DNA from 2 places in the Arthrobacter jiangjiafuii genome. Region 2 is predicted to be linked to the other one. Evidence: riboswitches for the same ligand, from Rfam matches in the RefSeq annotation. Region 2 holds a riboswitch; the other holds the start of a gene.
What was found. Region 2 has a riboswitch for cyclic di-AMP ahead of KKR91_RS02895 (M23 family metallopeptidase). Riboswitches for the same ligand answer to the same signal wherever they lie in the genome.

Region 1: linked by a shared signal. The riboswitch ahead of KKR91_RS08510 (LysM peptidoglycan-binding domain-containing protein) and the one ahead of KKR91_RS02895 (M23 family metallopeptidase) in region 2 are both predicted to bind cyclic di-AMP.

What each region holds. Positions count from the first base shown of each region.
Region 1 is NZ_CP076022.1:1,792,409-1,801,976, reverse strand. Features, by position in the region: gene KKR91_RS08540 (ABC transporter permease) at 1-118, opposite strand, end outside; gene KKR91_RS08535 (ABC transporter ATP-binding protein) at 120-893, opposite strand; gene KKR91_RS08530 (sensor histidine kinase) at 1,076-2,377, shown strand; gene KKR91_RS08525 (response regulator) at 2,365-3,009, shown strand; gene KKR91_RS08520 (GNAT family N-acetyltransferase) at 3,006-3,593, opposite strand; gene KKR91_RS08515 (LbetaH domain-containing protein) at 3,877-4,431, shown strand; cyclic di-AMP (ydaO/yuaA leader) riboswitch at 4,618-4,769, shown strand; gene KKR91_RS08510 (LysM peptidoglycan-binding domain-containing protein) at 4,773-5,624, shown strand; gene KKR91_RS08505 (hypothetical protein) at 5,810-6,196, opposite strand; gene KKR91_RS08500 (sensor histidine kinase) at 6,264-7,562, opposite strand; gene KKR91_RS08495 (response regulator transcription factor) at 7,562-8,227, opposite strand; gene KKR91_RS08490 (FUSC family protein) at 8,237-9,277, opposite strand; gene hrpB (ATP-dependent helicase HrpB) at 9,286-9,568, opposite strand, start outside.
Region 2 is NZ_CP076022.1:575,428-584,995, reverse strand. Features, by position in the region: gene KKR91_RS02920 (molybdopterin molybdotransferase MoeA) at 1-1,165, opposite strand, end outside; gene KKR91_RS16930 (DUF6457 domain-containing protein) at 1,152-1,445, opposite strand; gene mobA (molybdenum cofactor guanylyltransferase) at 1,473-2,171, opposite strand; gene KKR91_RS02910 (HNH endonuclease) at 2,171-2,671, opposite strand; gene KKR91_RS02905 (NlpC/P60 family protein) at 2,882-3,658, opposite strand; gene KKR91_RS02900 (NlpC/P60 family protein) at 3,690-4,490, opposite strand; cyclic di-AMP (ydaO/yuaA leader) riboswitch at 4,494-4,658, opposite strand; gene KKR91_RS02895 (M23 family metallopeptidase) at 4,778-5,551, opposite strand; cyclic di-AMP (ydaO/yuaA leader) riboswitch at 5,554-5,767, opposite strand; gene KKR91_RS02890 (iron-dependent transcriptional repressor DtxR) at 5,833-6,531, opposite strand; gene serC (phosphoserine transaminase) at 6,760-7,887, shown strand; gene KKR91_RS02880 (IS481 family transposase) at 7,981-8,955, shown strand; gene KKR91_RS02875 (MFS transporter) at 8,997-9,568, opposite strand, start outside.

The sequences.
Region 1 (9,568 bases), 1.2 Mb from region 2:
CGGATTCGATCAGCACACCCATGCCGGTCATCAGGGCGGCGCAGAGGAACACGGCCACAAACACTCCGGCGAACCCGCCGCGGTTGTGCCGGATTGAAGCTTTGGCGAGGGTCCACATATCAGCGCTCTCCCAGATAGGCCACGCGTTCGGTGACATCCCGGACGCTGGCGTTGGCCATGCTGCCGTCCAGGTGCCCGTCGGCGAGGAAAATAATGTTGTCTGCCGCGCAGGCGGCCACCGGATCATGAGTCACCATGACTACGGTCTGTCCCAGTTCCGATACCGTGTGGCGCAGCAGGTCCAGGACCTGGCGGGCGGTGGCGGAGTCGAGTGCTCCGGTGGGTTCATCGGCGAAGACTGCCTCCGGGCGGGTAATCAGTGCCCGGGCGATTGCCGCCCGCTGCTGCTGGCCGCCGGAGAGTTCCTGAGGCTTGCGCTCCCCCAGTCCGCCCAGTCCCACGGCCTCCAGGACGTACCCGAGCCATGCCGGGTCGGGGGCGCGGCCGGCCAGCAGCAGCGGCAGGGTGACGTTCCGGGCCACCGACAGCTGGGGCAGGAGGTTGTAGGACTGGAAGACGAAACCCACGTGGTCGCGGCGGAACCGGGTCAGGGCCTTGCTGCGCAGCCGGGAAATCTCGGTGTTGCCCAGCAATACCTGACCGCTGTCCGGGGCATCCAGGCCGGCGGCACACTGCAGCAGCGTGCTTTTGCCGGATCCGGAGGGGCCCATGACCGCGGTGAAAGTGGCGGGCGGGACGGTCAGGGTCACGTCGCGGAGGGCCGGCACAACGGTGGTGCCGGAGCGGTAGCTTTTGGACACTCGGTGCAGCTGGAGGGCAGGGGCTGCGGGGTAGGCGGTGGTATCGGAAGGTGCGGTGGTATCGGAAACCATCGGGTTCGTCCTTGGGTCGGTGGTGGGCTCTTAGTTCGGTGGCGAAAGCGGCGGACTGCCGGTGCCGGTTCTGCCTTCGACGCTACGGATCCGCGGCAGCGGTTCCGATACAGCCACCGCCCGGGTTCTTGGTATAGCTGGCTATACCAAGGCCCGCCCCGGTCTCCGGCATAATCAGGCAGGTGAGATTCCCCGACCGTTCCGCGCTGGACGCCCGCCTCCAGGCCCTGGCCTTCCTCCTGCGGGAGGGCAGGGCCTGGTTGGCGTCCCTGGGGATGATGCTGGCGGCCCTGGTGCTGCTGCCGTTTCTCCCGCTGGGGGTCGGCCTCTATGGGGTACCGCGCCTGCTTCAGGTCCTGAACCAGCTGGCAGCCCGGGCCCAGGGGCGGGCCGCCGGGTTCGCCGGCGCCGTCATTCCCTTTGACCGCCGCCGCCTGTCCGGCCGGCATTCCTTTGGAGAGCTGGCTGCCCTGGTGAGCGCCGCCGAAACCCGGCGCGACGTTTCCTGGCTGCTGTTCCACTGTGCTTTTGCCCTGGTGGCAGGCGTCCTTGCCGTGGGCCTGCCTGCAGCTGCCCTTCTTAATGTGGCGGCAGCGCCGTTCTGGATGCTGTTTCCGGCGGACGCTCCGCTGGACCTGGCGTTCCCGGTCACCAGCTGGGCGTCCGCGGGAATGACGGTGTTGTTGGGCCTGGCCTACGGCGTTGCCGCCTGGCTGTTGCTGCCGTGGATGGCGCGGCGCCTCGGGGACGGGACGCTGGCCATCCTGTCGCCGCGGCGGTACGCCGAGCTGTCCCGCCGGATCTCCGACCTTTCCGCCGCCCGGGCCAGCGCGCTCACCGCCCACGCTGCCGAGCTGCGCCGGATTGAGCGGGAACTGCACGACGGCGCGCAGAACCGGCTGGTCGGCGTCGTCATGATGCTCGGACTGGCCCAGCGCGCGGCCGAGACCGACCCCGCAGCCGCCGTGCCTTTCATGGCCCGCGCCCAGGACGCCGCCACCGAGGCCCTGGCCGGCCTGCGCGAAGCCGTTCATGACATCTATCCGCCCATCCTGGACGAGCTGGGACTGGACGGGGCTGCCTCGGCACTGACCAGCCGGTCACCGGTTCCGGCCGCGCTGGACGCCCGCGGGCTGCGGCGGGCTCCGGCCGCCGTGGAATCGGCAGCGTACTTTGTCCTGGCCGAAGCCCTCACGAACGCCGCGAAACACTCGGGCGCCTCACAGATTGAGGTTCTCCTGCACACCGATTCGACGCAGCGGGAGGATGTCCTGGTGGTCCAGGTCAAGGACGACGGGCGCGGCGGCGCCGCAGTGCCGGCCGGGGATGGCGCCGTCGTCCCGGTCCGGGGTGCGCGGAACGGCCGGGGCACCGGACTGGACGGCATCGCCCGCCGGGCCGCTGCCTTTGGCGGCAAACTAATCCTGGCCAGCCCCGAGGGCGGACCGACTGTAGTAAGGGTGGAACTGCCATGCGCCTTCTGATCGCCGAGGATGATGCCCTGCTGCGCGCCGGGCTGGAACTGCTGCTGCAGGGTGAGGGCTTTGAGGTGGTCGGCTCCGCGGACAACGCCGAGGACCTGCTGGCGGCCTTTGAGCCCGGCAGCGCCGACGGCGCGGTCCTGGATGTCCGGATGCCGCCGTCGTTCACCAATGAGGGGCTGCGCGCCGCACTGGAACTGCGGTCCCTGGTGCCGGACTTCCCGGTGCTCGTCCTCTCCGCCTATGTGGAGGACCGCTATGCGAGCCGGTTGCTGGCCTCCGGAGCCCAGGGCGTGGGGTACCTGCTGAAGGAACGCGTGGGCAACGTGGGGGAATTCGTGGATGGCTTGCGGCGCGTGCTGGCCGGCGGCACCGTGATGGACCCGGAAGTTATCGCGCAGCTGTTCAGTCGGCGCAGCACCCGGGATCCGGTCCGGTCGCTGACGCCGCGGGAGTTCGAGGTGCTGGGGCTCGTGGCCGAAGGCCTGGGCAATACCGAGATCGCCCGGACCATTTCGGTATCCGAGACAGCGGTCAGCAAACACATCGGCAACATCTTCGCGAAGCTGGGCCTTTCCCCCTCGGACACCGGCCACCGCCGGGTGCTGGCCACGCTGGCGTACCTGCGGTCCTAGCCTGGGCCGGCCTCACACTGCCAGAGGTCCTCGCCGTCAGCGTCACGGATTCCGGTCCGCAGTAGTCCCAACCGTTCCGCAACACCCGCCGAGGCCCCGTTGCCGGGATGGATGCTCGCGGCAAAACGGGCCACCCCGCACCGGGTCAGGGCAATTACCATGGCCTGTGCTGCCTCGGTGGCATAGCCTCGTCCCTGATGCTTCCGACCCACTACCCACGCCAGTTCCGCCGTTGTTTCGTTGTCCGTTTTTCCGCCGCGGCGAACTGTGGCCTGGACAAAGCCCGCAGCCAGCGCCGTGTTACGGGTCCTGATGATCCAGTTCAGCCAGATTTCGGGTTCGTCCAGCGGCTCGGGCTTCTGTGTACTGCCGTCGGTTGCCCGTGATCTGCTGCCCGGCCCGAGTGATTGAAGGAGATAGCGGTGAGTGAGTTCTTCCACTGTCGGGGCCCGTCCACCGGTGAATTCATACAGCGCGGGATGCGCGAGCACCGGAACCATTTCGACGGCGTGCCCCGGCACCAGGGGTTCCAAAATGAGCCGTGGTGTTTCCAGGACGGATGTTCGGCGATTTCCAGCCTCCATCACACCGCCATTCCCTTGGGACTACCCGTTGTGTCTGTTGATGTTTCATCATGGTGTGCCGATGACGACGATTGGCTCAGGCTGGCGCGCAACAAGGACGTGTCGCCGGATTGCGCCTGCCGTTTGCGGCGGACAAACACAGGTACGCTAAGAGTTCTCCCGGGTTCAGCCGATAAACGCGCTGCCCGGCAAGATGACGAAGGAAGAGAAAGTTATGCCAGTGCCTAAGCGGAGCGACCCTGACAGCATTCGACATGATTTTGGATTCCTTACTGTTGCGGAAGTGCTCCAGCTTTGTTCCAGCCAGCAGATTCTCGACCCGTCATCGACCCTGATTTCCCGAAAGGCCCAGCTGGGCGAGGGAAATGTCTTTTACCCGGGTGTTGTTATCCAGGTCGACACGCAGAGTTCCTGCGTCATTGGATCTAAGAACGTCTTCTACCCGTCCACGTTCCTCTCCGCCCAGGACGGCGGAATGATCCTCCTGGGGTCGGGAATCCTCATCGGGCCCGGAGGGGTGCGGATTGAAGCCGGCCGCGCCGATGCCGTGGCAGTGGGCGACGGCGCCCGGCTGGGCAATGGTCCGCTGATCACCGGACGGTCGGTGCTGGGATCCGGATCGCAGATCCTGGGCGCCGTGCAGGCCGAGTCCGTGGTCCTGGCCGACGGCGGCGACTACGCCTCAGCGGACCCCGACAAGCGCGGTGCCGTGCTGAACGGCTCCGGTTTGGCCCGCGGGCTCCGGCTCGCGCCGGGCGACCTGGTGCAGACCTTCGGCGACTTTGCCAAAGCCCCCGTCCAGCGCCAGGCCGACGTCTCGGCCTGGTCGGACCGGTAGCGCCGAGCGCCCCAGTCCGCGGGCAAAGGCCCCCCCATTAGCAGAGAGCGGCGCCACTCACACCCATCTGCGAGCTTCGTTACTAAATAGTTATCCTTCCGTAATGGTCTTGTAGCTTTGAACCTGTGCCGCTGATTGAAGCGGTTCCCTCGGGCTTGTTACCTAACTCTGCCGCAGACCTGAGGTCCTCACGAATCACCACTTCGGCAGAGGCGGGGGAACCAATTACGGGTTCCTTTTGAATCCTTGGGGTTAAGTCAGCCGAAGGTTTCTTCGGCTGACCGGGTGTCTCCCATCCGCATCCGACAGCTCACCTCGCAGGTATCGGGAGAGGTAACTCAATGTCTTTCAGCAATACTTGTGGACGCCACCGTGCCGATTCAGGACTGTGGGCCACACTCACCAGCGGTAAAGCGCGCACCATCGGCACCACTGCTGCCGTTGTCGCCGCCGGCTCCGGCCTGATGCTCGGCCTCGCGGCCCCCGCTTCTGCCGGCGTCACCGCCAACGACTCGGCCGAGTCCTACAGTGCCCCCGCCGTGGCAGCAGCACCGGCCGCAGCTTCTGAGGCCGCAGCCGCATCCACCCACGTAGTCGTCTCCGGCGACACGCTCAGCGCCATTGCCGCCACCTACGGCGTCACGCTGGACGACGTCCTCGCGCTGAACGGCCTGGCGCTGGAATCCGTCATCTACCCCGGTGATGTCATCACCTACGCCGGCGGTGCCGCTGTTGCCGTTGCCGCCGCCGCACCGGCCGCGGCCTATGCCGCACCGGCTGCTGTTGAGCCTGCCGCTGCAGACTTCAGCAACATCAGCACCCAGGCCTCTTCCGTTACCCCTGCCGCCGCATCCGGCGCAGCTGTCACCGGAACCAACCAGATCATGCTGAACTCCGCGTACTCCCAGCTGGGTGCCGCTCAGGACTGCACCGTCCTGGTTGAGGTTGCGCTCCGCGCAGCAGGCCACTCGGTCGGCGATCTGGCACCCGCACAGCTCGCTGCCTACGGAACCCAGGTTTCGGACCCCCAGCCCGGCGACATGATCTACTACGCCGACGGCGGCATGGGCCTGGCCCACATCGCCATCTACACCGGCAACGGCCAGGCCATCCACAGCGGATGGAACGGCAACCAGACTGTCGAGCAGAGCGCCAACGTCGGATCCGGCCCTGTCTACTACCGCGTAGCGTAATTCCTGCCGCGCCGGCGCGTCGGGTCTGACCCGACGGGAAGAACGGCTCGTTCTCGGGCACGACGCGCGGACGGCATGGATTTATAAAAGGAACGCCCGGCCATTGGCCGGGCGTTCCTTTGTGCAACGGGGTCCATCCTGCGGCAGCGTCTCTGCTGCGGCAGCTGAGTTACACGGCAGCTGAGTTACACAGCGCCTTCGTCCTGCCCGGGGCCGCCGTCCTCCTCGTCGTGATGGTCGCCGTCGTCGTGGTGGTCACCGTCCATCGGGTGCCCGCCGGGATGGCCGGGGCGCCCGTCGCGGTCCGGCTTCGTTCCCTTGTCCGCTTTGGTTCCCTGATCCGGCTTCGCGCCCCGATCCGAGTCTTCGGATTCCGGCCCGGATTCGGCGCCGTCTTCGGCGTCCTGGTTCCGGGTGTCCTCCTGCTGCTCGGTCACTGAAGCCTGTTCCTGGTCCACGGACGTGTCAGCGGCTGCCATGCCGGCGAAAAAGGACCCGAGCAGCAGCGCCAAACCGCCGACGACGCCCAGGATCCAGCCCAGTGGCCCCCTGACCTTGTCGCGGAAAGCCATAGTGGTTTTCACCTCCCGATAGTGATTACTTACGGTTCCATTTTCGGATCGGTTTCTTCGAGGATTCTTAGAGCTGGGCCTGCTTCCCCGCCAGCGGAAGGCGGACCTCCAGCCGGGCGCCCCGGCCCTCCGACGCCGTCGCGGCCCGCACTGTACCGCCGTACCGGGCGGCGATTTCCGCCACCAGGGCCAGTCCCAGCCCGTAGTGCCGGGGTGCTGCAGCGGATTCGTTTCCGGTGCCACTCTCGGAGTCTCGGGCAGAGGCAAACCGGTCGAACGCATGGCTGCTGAACCCGGGCGGAAAGCCGGGGCCGTCGTCCTCCACCGCGATCACCGCCTCCCGGCCGCTGCGGCCCACGGAAACCCGAACCCGCGTCCGGGCGTAGTCCATGGCATTGTCGCCCAGGGCGGTGAAGATCCGTTGCAGGGCGGCCTGTCCTCCACGCACGGTCACGTCGGAGGCCGGTGCCTCCAGCTCCAGGGCCAGCCCGCGCCGCTCGGCCTCCGGTTGCAGGAGCCCGACGGCGCCGCGGGCCACGGCGGTCAGGTTCACCGTTTCGGTGCTTGCCGGCTGCCGCGGATCGGCGGCTACCAGCAGGTCTTCCAGGATGCCGGTCAGGACCTTGGTGTCGGTGACGACGTCGTCAGCGGCTTTGATCGCTGCCTCTTGCTTGGCTGCCTCGTCGGCAGCTGATCCGGATTCCTGGCCGCGGGGGTCGGCCAGCCGGCGGCGCAGCAGCTGGGCCCGGGTGCTGAGCAGGGTCAGGGGTGTGCGCAGTTCATGGCTGGCGTCGGCGACGAACCGCCGCTGCAGGGCCAGCGACTCCGCCAGCGGCCGCATCGCGGCCCGTGCCGCAACGGCCGAAACGGCGCCGGCCAGGATTCCGGCCGTCAGCACGGACACCACCAGGGACCATGCCAGCCGGCGAAGCTGCTCTGCGGCCTCGTTGGTGTCCACCGCGGCCTGCACCACATCGGGGCCGCGGCGGGCGGTCAGCACTTCATAGGTCCGGCCGCCGACTGAGACCGTTCCGCGGCGGGAAGTCCCGTCACGGGCCACCTCGGCCAGGGCCTGCTCGTCCGGAAGGCCGGCGGGCATGTCGCGCGAGACGGCGAGCCGGCCGTCGTCGTACACCGCCAGGAAAACGTCCAGCGGGACATCGCGCGGGGAGTCGTTCCGGACGGCGGATTCCAGTGTCTGCTCCGCCGCCTGGCGGGTCTGGGTAGCCACGATGCCGTAGACCAGCAGCCCGCCCAGTCCCAGCAGTCCCACCATCAGGGCGGTAAACAGGGCGGCCAGGCGCAGGGACGCCCGGCGCAGCTCGGCCTCCTCCCGGCTGCCGCGGGGACGAGGGAATCCGCTCATCAGCTCACGCCGAGCCGGTAGCCGAGGCCGCGGACGGTCAGGACCGACTGCCGTCCCAGCTTGCGTCGCAGGTAGTGCACATAGGTGTCCACCACGCCGTCGTCGTCGGCGTCGGGGAACACGGTGTCCAGAAGCTCTCCGCGGGTGAACACCTGCGCGGGCCGCCGGGCGAGATGTTCCAGCAGGGCACCCTCACGGTCGGACAGGACCACCACCTCCCCGTCCCCGGTGGTGACGGTGCGCCCGGTAGTGTCCAGCGTGCCGCCGGGCACGGGCAGTACCGGAGTGCGGCTGATGTTCCGGCGGCGCAGCGCCCTCAGGCGGGCCAGCAGCTCGTCAATGTCGAAGGGCTTGCCCAGGTAGTCCTCGGCGCCGCGGTCCAGCCCCTCGACGCGGTCGGCGGGATTCCCCAGGGCGGAGAGGATCAGCGCCGGAGCCAGCACCCCCTTGCTGCGGAGCCGGGCCAGGACATCCAGGCCCTCGATCGCGGGCAGTCCCCGGTCCAGGAGCAGGACGTCAAAGGGGCGGGTCAGCCCTTCATGCAGCGCCCGCCGTCCGTCGAAGGCCAGCGTGACCTGGTAGCCCTCGGACTCCAGCAGATCAGCGAGCATCCGGGCAAGGCTTCGGTCATCTTCAACGACCAGGATCCGGGGCTGCTCGGCCATGGAAAAAGTCTAGCGGCGCAGCACGTTCACCGGCTGGGTGCCGGCGGCTTCGGAGCGGTTTTTCGGTGTAGTCAGCAGGACGACCGCGACGGCCACCACCGCCCCGATGGTCGCCTCAAGCGCCCGGTCCAGGGTCAGCTCCCAGACGGGTTGTTCGGAGATAAATCCGGTCATCAGCAGGGCCACCGGGGTCAGGAACACCATGGCAAGGGCATAGTGCCGGATCACGTAGACCTCTCCGGCGAATTGGAGCAGCGTCAGCAGCACTGCCAGCTGCACCGGGGTCCAGTCCGGCTGCAGCAGCAGCGCCGACAGCAGCACCCCGGCGTAGGTGCCGAGGATAAAGTGGCCCGCCCGCACCCGGGCATTGGCCGCGTCAGCGGCGGCCAGCGGGGCGCAGGCGGCGAGCATCGCCCAGTAGCTGTGTCCCGTGCCCAGTGCCACGGCCAGGGAACCCGCCGCCGCGACGGCCGCAATATAGCGGCCGGAGTGCTGCAGGATCCGCCCCCAATCCGCGGGCTGGGACGGCGGCCGCGGCAGCACAGGGGTGTGCCGGCGGGCATGCACCCGGCCGGCTATGCCAAGCACCAGGGCGGTTAGGACGCTGCCCGCGACAGTCAGCGATGCCTCGGCCAGGGAGCCGGTAAAGGGGGCAGCGGAGGTGGCGGTGAACGCGAAGATATAGGTGAACGGTCCGGCGGGACGGACCCGGAGGTAGTCTGCGGCTACGGAGATGCAGCCGGCGATAAGCGTCGCTGCCGCCACGATCTCCCAATCGGAGCGCCCGGCCATCGACATCGCATCGCCGAGGACCACGGTCAGGCACATCAGGGCGCCGGACTGGGCCTGGTGCCGCAACCGGCGCCAGTGCGGTTCCGACCGGCCGAACACTCCGGTCAGCGAGCCGAAGATGGCGCACATGGTCAGGTCCGGGCGGTCGAGCAGGAGGAGCACGATCAGGGGTATCAGCAGCCCGGCGGCAACCCGGACGGCGGGCGTCCGGTGTCCGCGCCCGGCAGGGACAGCGAGGAATTCACGGAGGTGGTGCATCAATGCGGTTACATCCGCGCTTTCGTCTTGGCTGTTGCCTTCGCCGACCAGGGGTCCTCCGGCCAGGGGTGTTTGGGATATTTGCCCCGCATCTGCGCCCGGACCTGCAGATAGGGTCCGGACCAGAAGGAAGCCAGGTCATCGGTTACAGCCAGCGGGGCCCGGGCCGGGGAGAGCAGATGGAAGAGCACGGGCACCCTCCCCTGCACCAGCCGCGGCGACTCGGCCCAGCCGAAGCACTCCTGCAGCTTGACTGCGACGACCGGGCGGCCGCCGTCGTCGTCCACCTCC
Region 2 (9,568 bases):
GAGAGGGCATGGCCCGGCCGTTTTTGATCCGGCAGGGAACCAGCCGGGTGCGTCCGGGCAGCGGCTCGATGTCCACTCCCACCAGGACGTGCCGCGGCGCGGGCAGCGGGGCGCCCCGGAGCGCGTCCAGGAGCGGTCCAAGGATGGTGAACACGGCCATCATGGCCGCCAGCGGATTCCCGGGCAGGGCCACCAACAGCCGCCCGTCCGGAAGCCGCGCCAGCATGGTTGGATGGCCGGGGCGCATGGCGATTCCGTCGATCAGCATTTCGGCGTCAATATCCTCGAGCACCTGGCGCAGGTGGTCCGCTTCCGAGCGGCCGGTGCCGCCCGTGGTGATCAGGACGTCGCCGGACGACATCGCGATGGTGGACTCGTCGGTGGCTGCGGAGCTCAGCGCTGCCTTGACGTCCTCATAGCGGTCCGACAGCCGGCGGACCACGTCGATCCGTCCGCCCATCATCGTCACCAACTGCGGCAGCTGCGGGCCAAAGGTGTCTCTGACCTGACCGGATTCCGGCAGCCCTGACTCAATGACTTCGTCCCCTGTGAGCAGCAGCGAGACGCGCGGGGGGCGGAGCACCGGCAGTGTGTCGTGGCCGCAGACGGCGGCCAGCGCAATGTGCGCCGGGTTCAGTAAGGTGCCGCGTTCGATGGTGGTTTCCCCGGCCGCGGCTTCCTCGCCGGCCGGGCGGATGTGGTCCCCTGGCACAGGCTCTGCGGCGCCCGGGCGCAGGACCAGGACCGGGTCCCCGGCACCCTTCCCGGCGCCCGAGAGCATTCCGGACTCGGTGCGCAGCACGCTTTGCGCCCCGGCCGGGATAAGCCCTCCGGTCAGGATGGGCACGGCCTGGCCCGGCTGCAGCGGCCGGCGGCCGGATTCCCGGTGGATCTGCCAGCGCGCGGTTTCGGGTTCCTTGTAGCTGACCAACTGCCACGGAGGCGGGCCCGCAACGGCCCAGCCGTCCATTGCCGAGGACGCGTAGTGCGGGACCGGCTGCAGCGCTGCAACGTCGTCAGCCAGGATCTGTCCCAGCGCCTCAGGCAGGGGAACGGTCTCAAACGGCAGCGGGCGGCCAGCCGAAAAGGCCAGGCTCCTGGCCTGGTCCCAAGGCGCCGAGGGCTGAAGGGGGAGGATTACGGGTGTGGAATTATCGCTTGTCATCGGTGCCTCCGTTTTCGCCGTACTTTTCGCATTCCCGCATAGCAACCCCCATCGCAGCTCCCATGGCCACCGCGTCGTCAGCCTGCCCGCTGCCCGCCGCCAGGCCTGCAGCGAATCCGGCGACATACGTAGTCAGCGGCGCAGCGGGGCGGACCACGGAATGAGCCGCGACGCCGGCCAGCTTCAGGACGGCACCAATATCAACTGTTGTTCCGTCCAGCTCCAGCGCGGTGAGCAGCCTTGCGCACCACGCTTGAAGTTCTTCCTCTTGGCTGACCATGTTTCTGCACTCCTTGATTGCGGGCCTTCAGTTGGACGCTGCAGGTCCCTGCTGGTCTTCGGCAGCGGGCGCCGCTACCGACCAGCGGCTGGCATCTTCCCAGGTGTCTATGTCGGCTGTGCTGTGAGCCGGCACCGCAACGTCCTTCCATTGCACCCTAGCAAGAAGCCTCCGCATCGCGAGGTTCCGCAGCCCGCCGGTCCCGTCGGCGGCAGCGATGGCTTCGGTCAGCGCCCCGGTCCGGTACAGCCCCGCCAGCGGCTGTGCCTGCCCCGTCCCGTCAACGGCCAGGAGCGAATGCGGCGCGGCGTCCTCATCCGCCCGGGCCGCGGCGAGCAGCCTTTCAACTGCACCGGCGATGAAGGGCATGTCGCACGCCAGGACCAGCGTCCAATCCGGGCTAATGCGTCCCTCCGCAGTGTCCAGCCGGCTCAGCGCCGCCAGCCCGGCGGCCACGCCCGCGGCTGGGCCGGCAAAAGGCGGGTCCTCCCGCACCAGCAGGATCCGAGAGCGGGACGCTTCAGCGGCGGCGGTCAGGCCGGCGAGCCCGGGTGGCCCGGCGACGGCGCATGCCGCGGCGCCTGAGGCGGCTGCCAGCGTGCCGGCCAGCAGGGTTCGGCCGGATGCCTGCAGCAGTGCCTTGGGCCGGCCGCCCAGCCGGGAGGAACGTCCGCCAGCCAGGATGACGGCATTAAAGGAGGGTCCTGCATCACTGGCAGATGGCATCAGGCTGCAGTACCGGCATCGAGGAACTGGTTCCATTGCGGCGCCGGCCGCTCCAGCTCCCGGATCTGCCAGCGCGCTCCGTGCGGCGGTTGCGGGAGGATCCGCAGCTGCCAGCCGAGCTGGCTCAGGGTCCTGTCCCCCTTGGCGTTGTTGCAGCGCAGGCAGCAGGCCACCAGGTTCTCCCAGCTGTCGGCTCCGCCCCGGGATTTAGGCAGCACATGGTCAACAGTTGAGGCCGCCTTGCCGCAGTAGGCGCACTGGTGCCCGTCCCGGCGCAGGACCCCGCGGCGGGTGGCAGCGGTGCCCTCCCGGTACGGAATCTTCACGTACCGGTGCAGCAGGATCACGGAGGGCCGCGGCAGAATCTCCGTGGGCCCGACCACCGGGTCCCCGGCCTCGGCAATCACGCTGGCCTTGCCGGCCAGGACAAGTACCAGTGCACGGCGAAAGGTCACCACGGCCAACGGCTCGTAGCCTGCGTTCAGAACGAGAGTACGCATGCAGAATCCTCTTCGCCTGCGCCTCCGGTGGCGGGAAGCTGCCCGCCGACGGAGGACGACACTTCGGATGATCTATGGAAAAGAGTATGCCCCGTTGCGGGTATGCGCCATTTTTCACGATGACCGCGGTTTTAACGCAGCCAAGGGCCCCTCCCGAAGGAGGAACCCTTGACTGGCGCCGGAAATCCGGCGGGGAAGCGTTGGAGGCTGTTAGCCGACGCGGATGTAGACGCCGCCGGAGCCGAGCTCGGCCGGTGCCACAACCGTGGACCCGCCGTTGAAGCCGCCGTGGACAGCCTGTCCGTTGCCGATGTAGACGGCAATGTGGGCCAGGCCCATGCCGCCGTCGGCGTAGTAGATCAGGTCGCCGGGAACGGCCTGGGAGGCGCTCACGGTGCTGCCCAGGGACAGGTAGCCGGCAGGCCAGTCGTGGAAGTTGATGCCTGCAGCTGCCAGCGCATTGGTGACCAGCATTGTGCAGTCCTGGCCGACGCCCAGCTGGGCGAGGGCGGCTGCGGCGATGATGGCAGCCGTGCCGGACGATGCTGCCGGGGCAGCCTGCACAGCAGACGTCCGCTCCATACCGGCCGGGGCAGCCTGCGCTGCGGCGGGGGCGTCCGGGGTCTGCTGGGTGGCAACCGTCTCGCCCTGGGGGGCCAGCTCAACTTCGGGCTCCGGAGCTTCGTAACCGGCGATGACACCGGCTGTGGCCGGGCGGTCGAAGTTCAGTTCCACGTTGGCCGGAACCGTCAGCGGTGCTGCCTTGGACAGATCCAGCGTGCTGGTCTGGACGTCGCGGACGACGTCGGTGCCGGCAGCGTTGGCGGCGACGCCACTGCTCAGGACAAGTCCTGAAGCGGCAACGACGACGGCGGCCTGGCGGCCCATGGTTCCTGCGTTGGCGGACACGGCCTGGGCCAGTGCGCTCAGCGGGGCGGTGCGTTCCACCGGCGCCCGGTGGCGGGCGCGCTCAATTGTCGATGACATGCTGGGGCTTCTCCGTTATCTACAAGTTGTCTTAGTTGACACGGACGAAGCTGGCGCCCGGCAGGTCGGAGAGGCTGTGCAGGCCGGTGTTCATGCCGTTGAGGCCACCGCTGATGACCTGGCCGTTGCCGACGTAGATGGCTACGTGACCGCCGGTGATGACGAGGTCGCCGGGCTGCGGGGAGCCGACAACGGAGCCGTAAGCGAAGAACTGGCCCGGGGCGAGGTCTCCGACGGACTTGCCGATGGAGCGCAGTGCCTTCTCGACCATGGCGGTGCAGTCCTGGGCAACGCCAAGCTGGCCGTAGGCGGCGGCGACAAGGGCGGCGCCGTATCCGCTGGCGGATACGTCGGCGGCGGGAGCTGCAACAGCGGCGGTTGTGCTGGCGGCCGGCGCGGCGGTGGCTGCGGCGGGGGCGCTCTGGGCAACCGTAACGGCAGCTGCCTGCTCGGCCTGGGCTGCGACTACTGCCGCGGCCTCAGCTTCGACTGCTGCTGCTTCCTCGGCTGCGATCTGGGCGCGCTGCTCTGCACCCGAAACGGAGGAGACGGCTTCAAGGGTGGCGAGCTCGAACGGTGCCTGCGCGGAGACGGTAACCGTTCCGGCGGCGGTCACGGCGCTGAGCGGCGTGGCGTCGAGGGCCTGGCGGTCGGTGCTGACGGCTGCCTGGGCGGGCAGGCCCGCTGCCAGGACGAGGCCGGAAGCGGCGACGACCACGGCGGCCTGGCGGCCCATGGTTCCAACGTTGGAGGTGACGGCCCGGGATAGAGCTGAAATGGGGCTCGTCTGGACGGTGGCCGCGCGACGGCGGCCGTGAGCTACTGATGACACAAGTTTGCCTCTCCCAATGCCTACGAGGTGAGCTGTCGGATTCGGATGGGAGTCACCCGGCTGCCGGACCAAAAGGTCCAAGCAACTTAACCCCTAGGGCTTCTTGCGAAACCCGAATGTGGTTCCCCCGCCTCTGCCATGCGATTTTGCGAACGGACTTCAAACAGTGGCAGAGCTCGGCGATCTGTTCGAAGGTGTCTGACCTTTAGGCCGATCAGGCACGAGGATGAGCGTACAACAAGAATGCCGATATGTCACGTTCCGGTCACGGAATGGTTGTCGTGCGGTTACAACCAGCCGAGCGGGTCCACAACTTCGCCGTTAACCATGACTTCAAAGTGCAGGTGGCAGCCGGTTGAGGCGCCGGTGCTGCCGCTGGCTCCGAGCAGGTCTCCGCGCTCAACTGTTGCGCCCACAGCCACGCCCAGCGCGGACAAGTGGTTGTAGGTCGTCTCCACGCCGTTGCCGTGGTCCACGACAATGCGGTTGCCGCCGCCGAAGCTGTGCCAGCCGGCTTCGGTGACGGTTCCGGAAGCTGCTGCGGTGACCTCTGTACCGCACGCGGCGGCGAAGTCCTGGCCGCGGTGCAGTTCTCCTGCGGTCCCGGTGATCGGGCTGACCCGGTAGCCGAAGCCCGAGGTCTGGACCAGGTCGGAGGAGAGAGGCGTGGCCAGCGTGCCCTTGGCTGCCCCGGCTGCCACTTCGGATCCCGCAGCAACGACAACCTGGCGCAGCTTGGCATCCGGATCAAAGGCACTGCTGAGGGCGGCGCGCTCAAAGTCGACACTGGCGTTGGGATCCACCGTGACAACGGGTTCCTCCACGGCAGTGGGCTGCATATCCTCGGGCGGCTCGCTGACTGCGGCGGTCGTGGGTAGTGCGGCGGTGAGGATCAGCCCCGAGGTGGCGGCGCCAATGGCGACCTTCTGCGCGGCACCACCGAGGGAACGGGATTTCACGGGTACGGCGGCGCGGCGCCCCGAGGCCTGGGAAGCCCGCGGGCGTGGAGCCGTGGCCGGAGCGGACGCGCGGCGCCTGCCCGGGGCAGCATGCTTCGACAAGTTGTACCTCTCTCATATGCCTACGAAGTTAGCTGTCGGATTCGAGTAGAGAAAACTCGGCCCCATACTCACCCCAGGCCACACGCACAAGGCGCGGCCGGTGATGATGCTGGAGGCTTCACCCCAAGGCAGCCTCAGCTGCCAAATGATGGGTCCTCCGCCCCTGCCTGATGTTTGCAATTCCGGGCCAGTGGCAGGGTTCGGCGTAAGGCCCGGATAACGGTGTTATTTCAGCGTCAGTTAGACACTATAGGGGAAAACGTGCAAAAGAGACCATTCCGTTACCCAACGGTGGAAACAAAGACGTGCGCGGCCACCTCGGGCGGCAGTTCCAGGGCACCTTCGTAGCCAGGAACCCGGACCGAGATGTAGCCGGCCACCACTTCCGCGCTCATGATGGCTCCGGGATGCAGCCCGGCCTCATCGAGCTGCCCCAGCAGCTCGGGCTCCACCTGGACCGGCTCGGCGAGGCGGACCAGCTTCAGCTTCGTTCCGGGTTCCACTGCTGCCACGGCTGCCACGAGGTTGGTGACTCCGTGGTGGAACAGCTCGGCGGGCGCCCCGCCGAGGGATTCGAGTCCGGGGATGGGGTTGCCGTACGGCGACTCGGTGGGATGCCCCAGCAGCTCGTAGAGCCGGCGCTCCACCCGCTCGCTCATCACATGTTCCCAGCGGCAGGCTTCTTCGTGGACGTAGGCCCAGTCCAGGCCGATGACGTCGGACAGGAGGCGTTCGGCCAGCCGGTGCTTGCGCATCACTTCCGTGGCACGCCGCCGGCCCAGCTCGGTCAGCTCCAGGTGCCGGTTCCCCGACACCACCACCAGGCCGTCACGTTCCATGCGCCCGACCGTCTGCGACACCGTGGGCCCTGAATGGCGCAGCCGTTCGGCGATGCGTGCCCGCAGAGCGACGATATTCTCTTCTTCGAGCTCCAGGATGGTGCGCAGGTACATCTCGGTGGTGTCGATCAGGTCCGTCATGGCAGGCCGCTCCTCTGTACTCGTGCGGATCATGAGAACAAACGGCGGACGCCGCCGCCACAGGTCATTACTGCCCTTACGTTAGCCCATCCCTTCGGGGTGCGGATAATTCCCTGCCGTAAGCCGTCTGTCCTGTCCCGCGGCTTAACGAATGGCTGGCCGCAGGGGCATTGGGGCAGAATGGAAAGGCACACCAGAGCACTCTGCCAACCTCTTGGAGCGATACACATGGGCGATGCCCCCGCACTGAAGATTCCCGCCAACCTGCTTCCGAAGGACGGAAGATTTGGCGCCGGCCCCTCGAAGGTACGTCCGGAGCAGATGGAGGCCCTCTCCCGTGCCGGCAGCACCCTCCTGGGCACCTCGCACCGGCAGGCACCGGTCCGCAACCTGGTAGGCAGTATCCGCCAGGGGCTCTCCGACTTCTTCCGTGCCCCCGAGGGTTATGAAGTTGTTCTCGGCGTCGGCGGCTCCACCGCTTTCTGGGACGTGGCCTCCTTCGGCCTGGTCCAGGACAAGGCACAGCACCTGTCCTTCGGCGAGTTTGGTTCCAAGTTCGCCGCAGCCACCAACAAGGCGCCCTTCCTCGCGGCGTCCTCCATCATCAAGGCCGAGCCGGGCACCCGCCCGCAGCCGGTGGCCGAGGCCGGAGTCGACGTCTACGCCTGGCCGCAGAATGAAACCTCCACCGGCGTTGCAGCTCCGGTGCAGCGGGTACAGGGAGCCGACGCCGGTTCCCTGGTGCTGGTTGACGCCACCTCTGCTGCCGGTGGACTGGACGTGGACCTGGCCGAGTCCGATGTCTATTACTTTGCGCCGCAGAAGAACTTCGCGTCCGACGGCGGCCTGTGGCTGGGGATGTTCTCTCCCGCAGCGCTGGAGCGGGCAGCGCGGATCAACGCTTCGGACCGCTGGATTCCGGATTTCCTGAACCTGCAGACGGCCATCGACAACTCCCGGCTGAACCAGACGTACAACACGCCGTCGCTGTCCACGCTCGTGACCCTGGACGCCCAGGTGCAATGGCTCAATGCCAACGGCGGGCTGGACTTCGCCACGGGCCGCACGGCAGACTCGGCCGGCCGGATCTATGCCTGGGCCGAGGCCTCCGACGTGGCCACACCGTTTGTTGCCCGCCCCGAGGACCGCTCCAACGTCATCGCCACCATCGACTTTGACGACAGCATTGATGCGGCAGCCATCGCCAAGACCCTGCGCGCCAACGGCGTCGTGGACGTCGAGCCCTACCGCAAGCTCGGCCGCAACCAGCTGCGCATCGCCACCTTCGTGGCCATTGAGCCTGACGACGTCAGCGCGCTGCTGAACTGCATCGACTACGTCATCAGCCACTCCTAGCTGTACTGAGACACCACGTTAGTTACACGTGAATAGGGTGAAGACCTCTTAGGTTTGGTGGTTACCACACACACCCGAACCTAAGAGGTCTTCATGTCCCACCGTAATGCCCGTCTGGCTCCGGCCGGAAGAATGATCCTGATCCAGCGCGTTACTTCCGGCCGGCCGGTAGCCCACGTCGCCAAAGAAATGGGCATCTCCCGGCCCACGGCCTACCGGTGGGTGAATCGCTACCGGGACGAAGGACTGCCTGGCTTGGAAGACCGTTCGTCGAAGCCGAAATCCTGCCCGCACGCCACCAGCCCAGCGAAGACGGCCGAGGTCCTTGCGTCCCGGACCGAGCACCGCACGGGGCCGGCCGATATCGCGGCACGCACCGGTGTCGGCGTCCGGACGGTCTCCCGGATCCTTACCCGTGCCGGGATGCCGAAGCTCTGGGATCTGGACCCGCTGACCGGGACCCGGATCCGTGCAGGCCGGGCGACCGAACGCCGGTATGAACGCGACGCACCCGGGGACATGGTCCACATAGATGTGAAGAAACTTGGCCGGATACCCGACGGCGGTGGCTGGCGGGCAGACCCGAAGCAATCCGCCCGCAACCACAACACCGGCCATACTCGGGTCGGGTTCGACTACGTCCACGTGGCCGTGGATGACCACTCCCGGCTCGCGTTCGTGGAAGTCCACCCCGATGAGAAAGGCTTCACCTGCGCCGGGTTCCTGGAACGGGCCGCAGCGTTCATGGCTGCCCACGGGGCGCCGGTGCAACGGGTGATGACCGATAACGCGTTCGCCTACCGCCTCTCGAACGATTTTCAGTCCGTACTCACCGCACTGGATGCCAAACACATTCTGATCAAGCCCCGCCATCCGTGGCAGAACGGCAAAGCCGAACGCTTCAACCGGACCCTGCAGGAAGGCTGGGCCTACCGGCAGGTCTTCGACTCCAACCAGGCCCGAACCGACGCGCTGGGACCGTGGCTAGACTTCTACAACCACCAACGCCCGCACACCAGCCTCGGAGGCAAAGCACCCATCACCCGGTGCAACCAACGTCCTGTCTGAGTACAGCTAGCCCGCAGCGGCGCACCAGCAGGACCCGGACGCTACAACAGGTTCGGGTCCTGCTCCGTCTCGCGGCTGGTCAGGTGCAGCCTGCGCGGCAGCGTGCGGTCGTAGTGGATCCGCAGGTGGTAGGCCCGCCATGCCCAGACAAAGCCGATGACGGCGGTGATCAGCCCCGAGGCCGCTGCGACGCCCAGGCTCCAGCGCGGACCGAAGCTGTTGGACACCCAGCCCACCAGCGGCGCGCCGATCGGGGTTCCGCCCATGAAGATGGCGAAGTACAGCGCCATCACCCGGCCACGCATCACCGGGGTCGTGGTGGTCTGGACGTAGGCGTTGGCACTGGTCATCAGCGTCAGGGCAAACAGCCCCACGGGCACCAGGGACACCGCGAACCACAACAGCGTCGGCGCGGAAGCCGCCAGGAGGCAGGCCAGCCCGAAGGCGCCGGCAGCACCGAAGATAAAGCGGAGCCGGGGCTTGGCGCGGCGCGCCGAGAGCAGCGCCCCGGCCACCGATCCGATGGCCATGACCGAATTCAGCAGCCCGAAGACCCCGGCGTCCTGGCCGAATTCGGTCCGGGCCATCGCGGCTATATATACGGCAAAGTTCA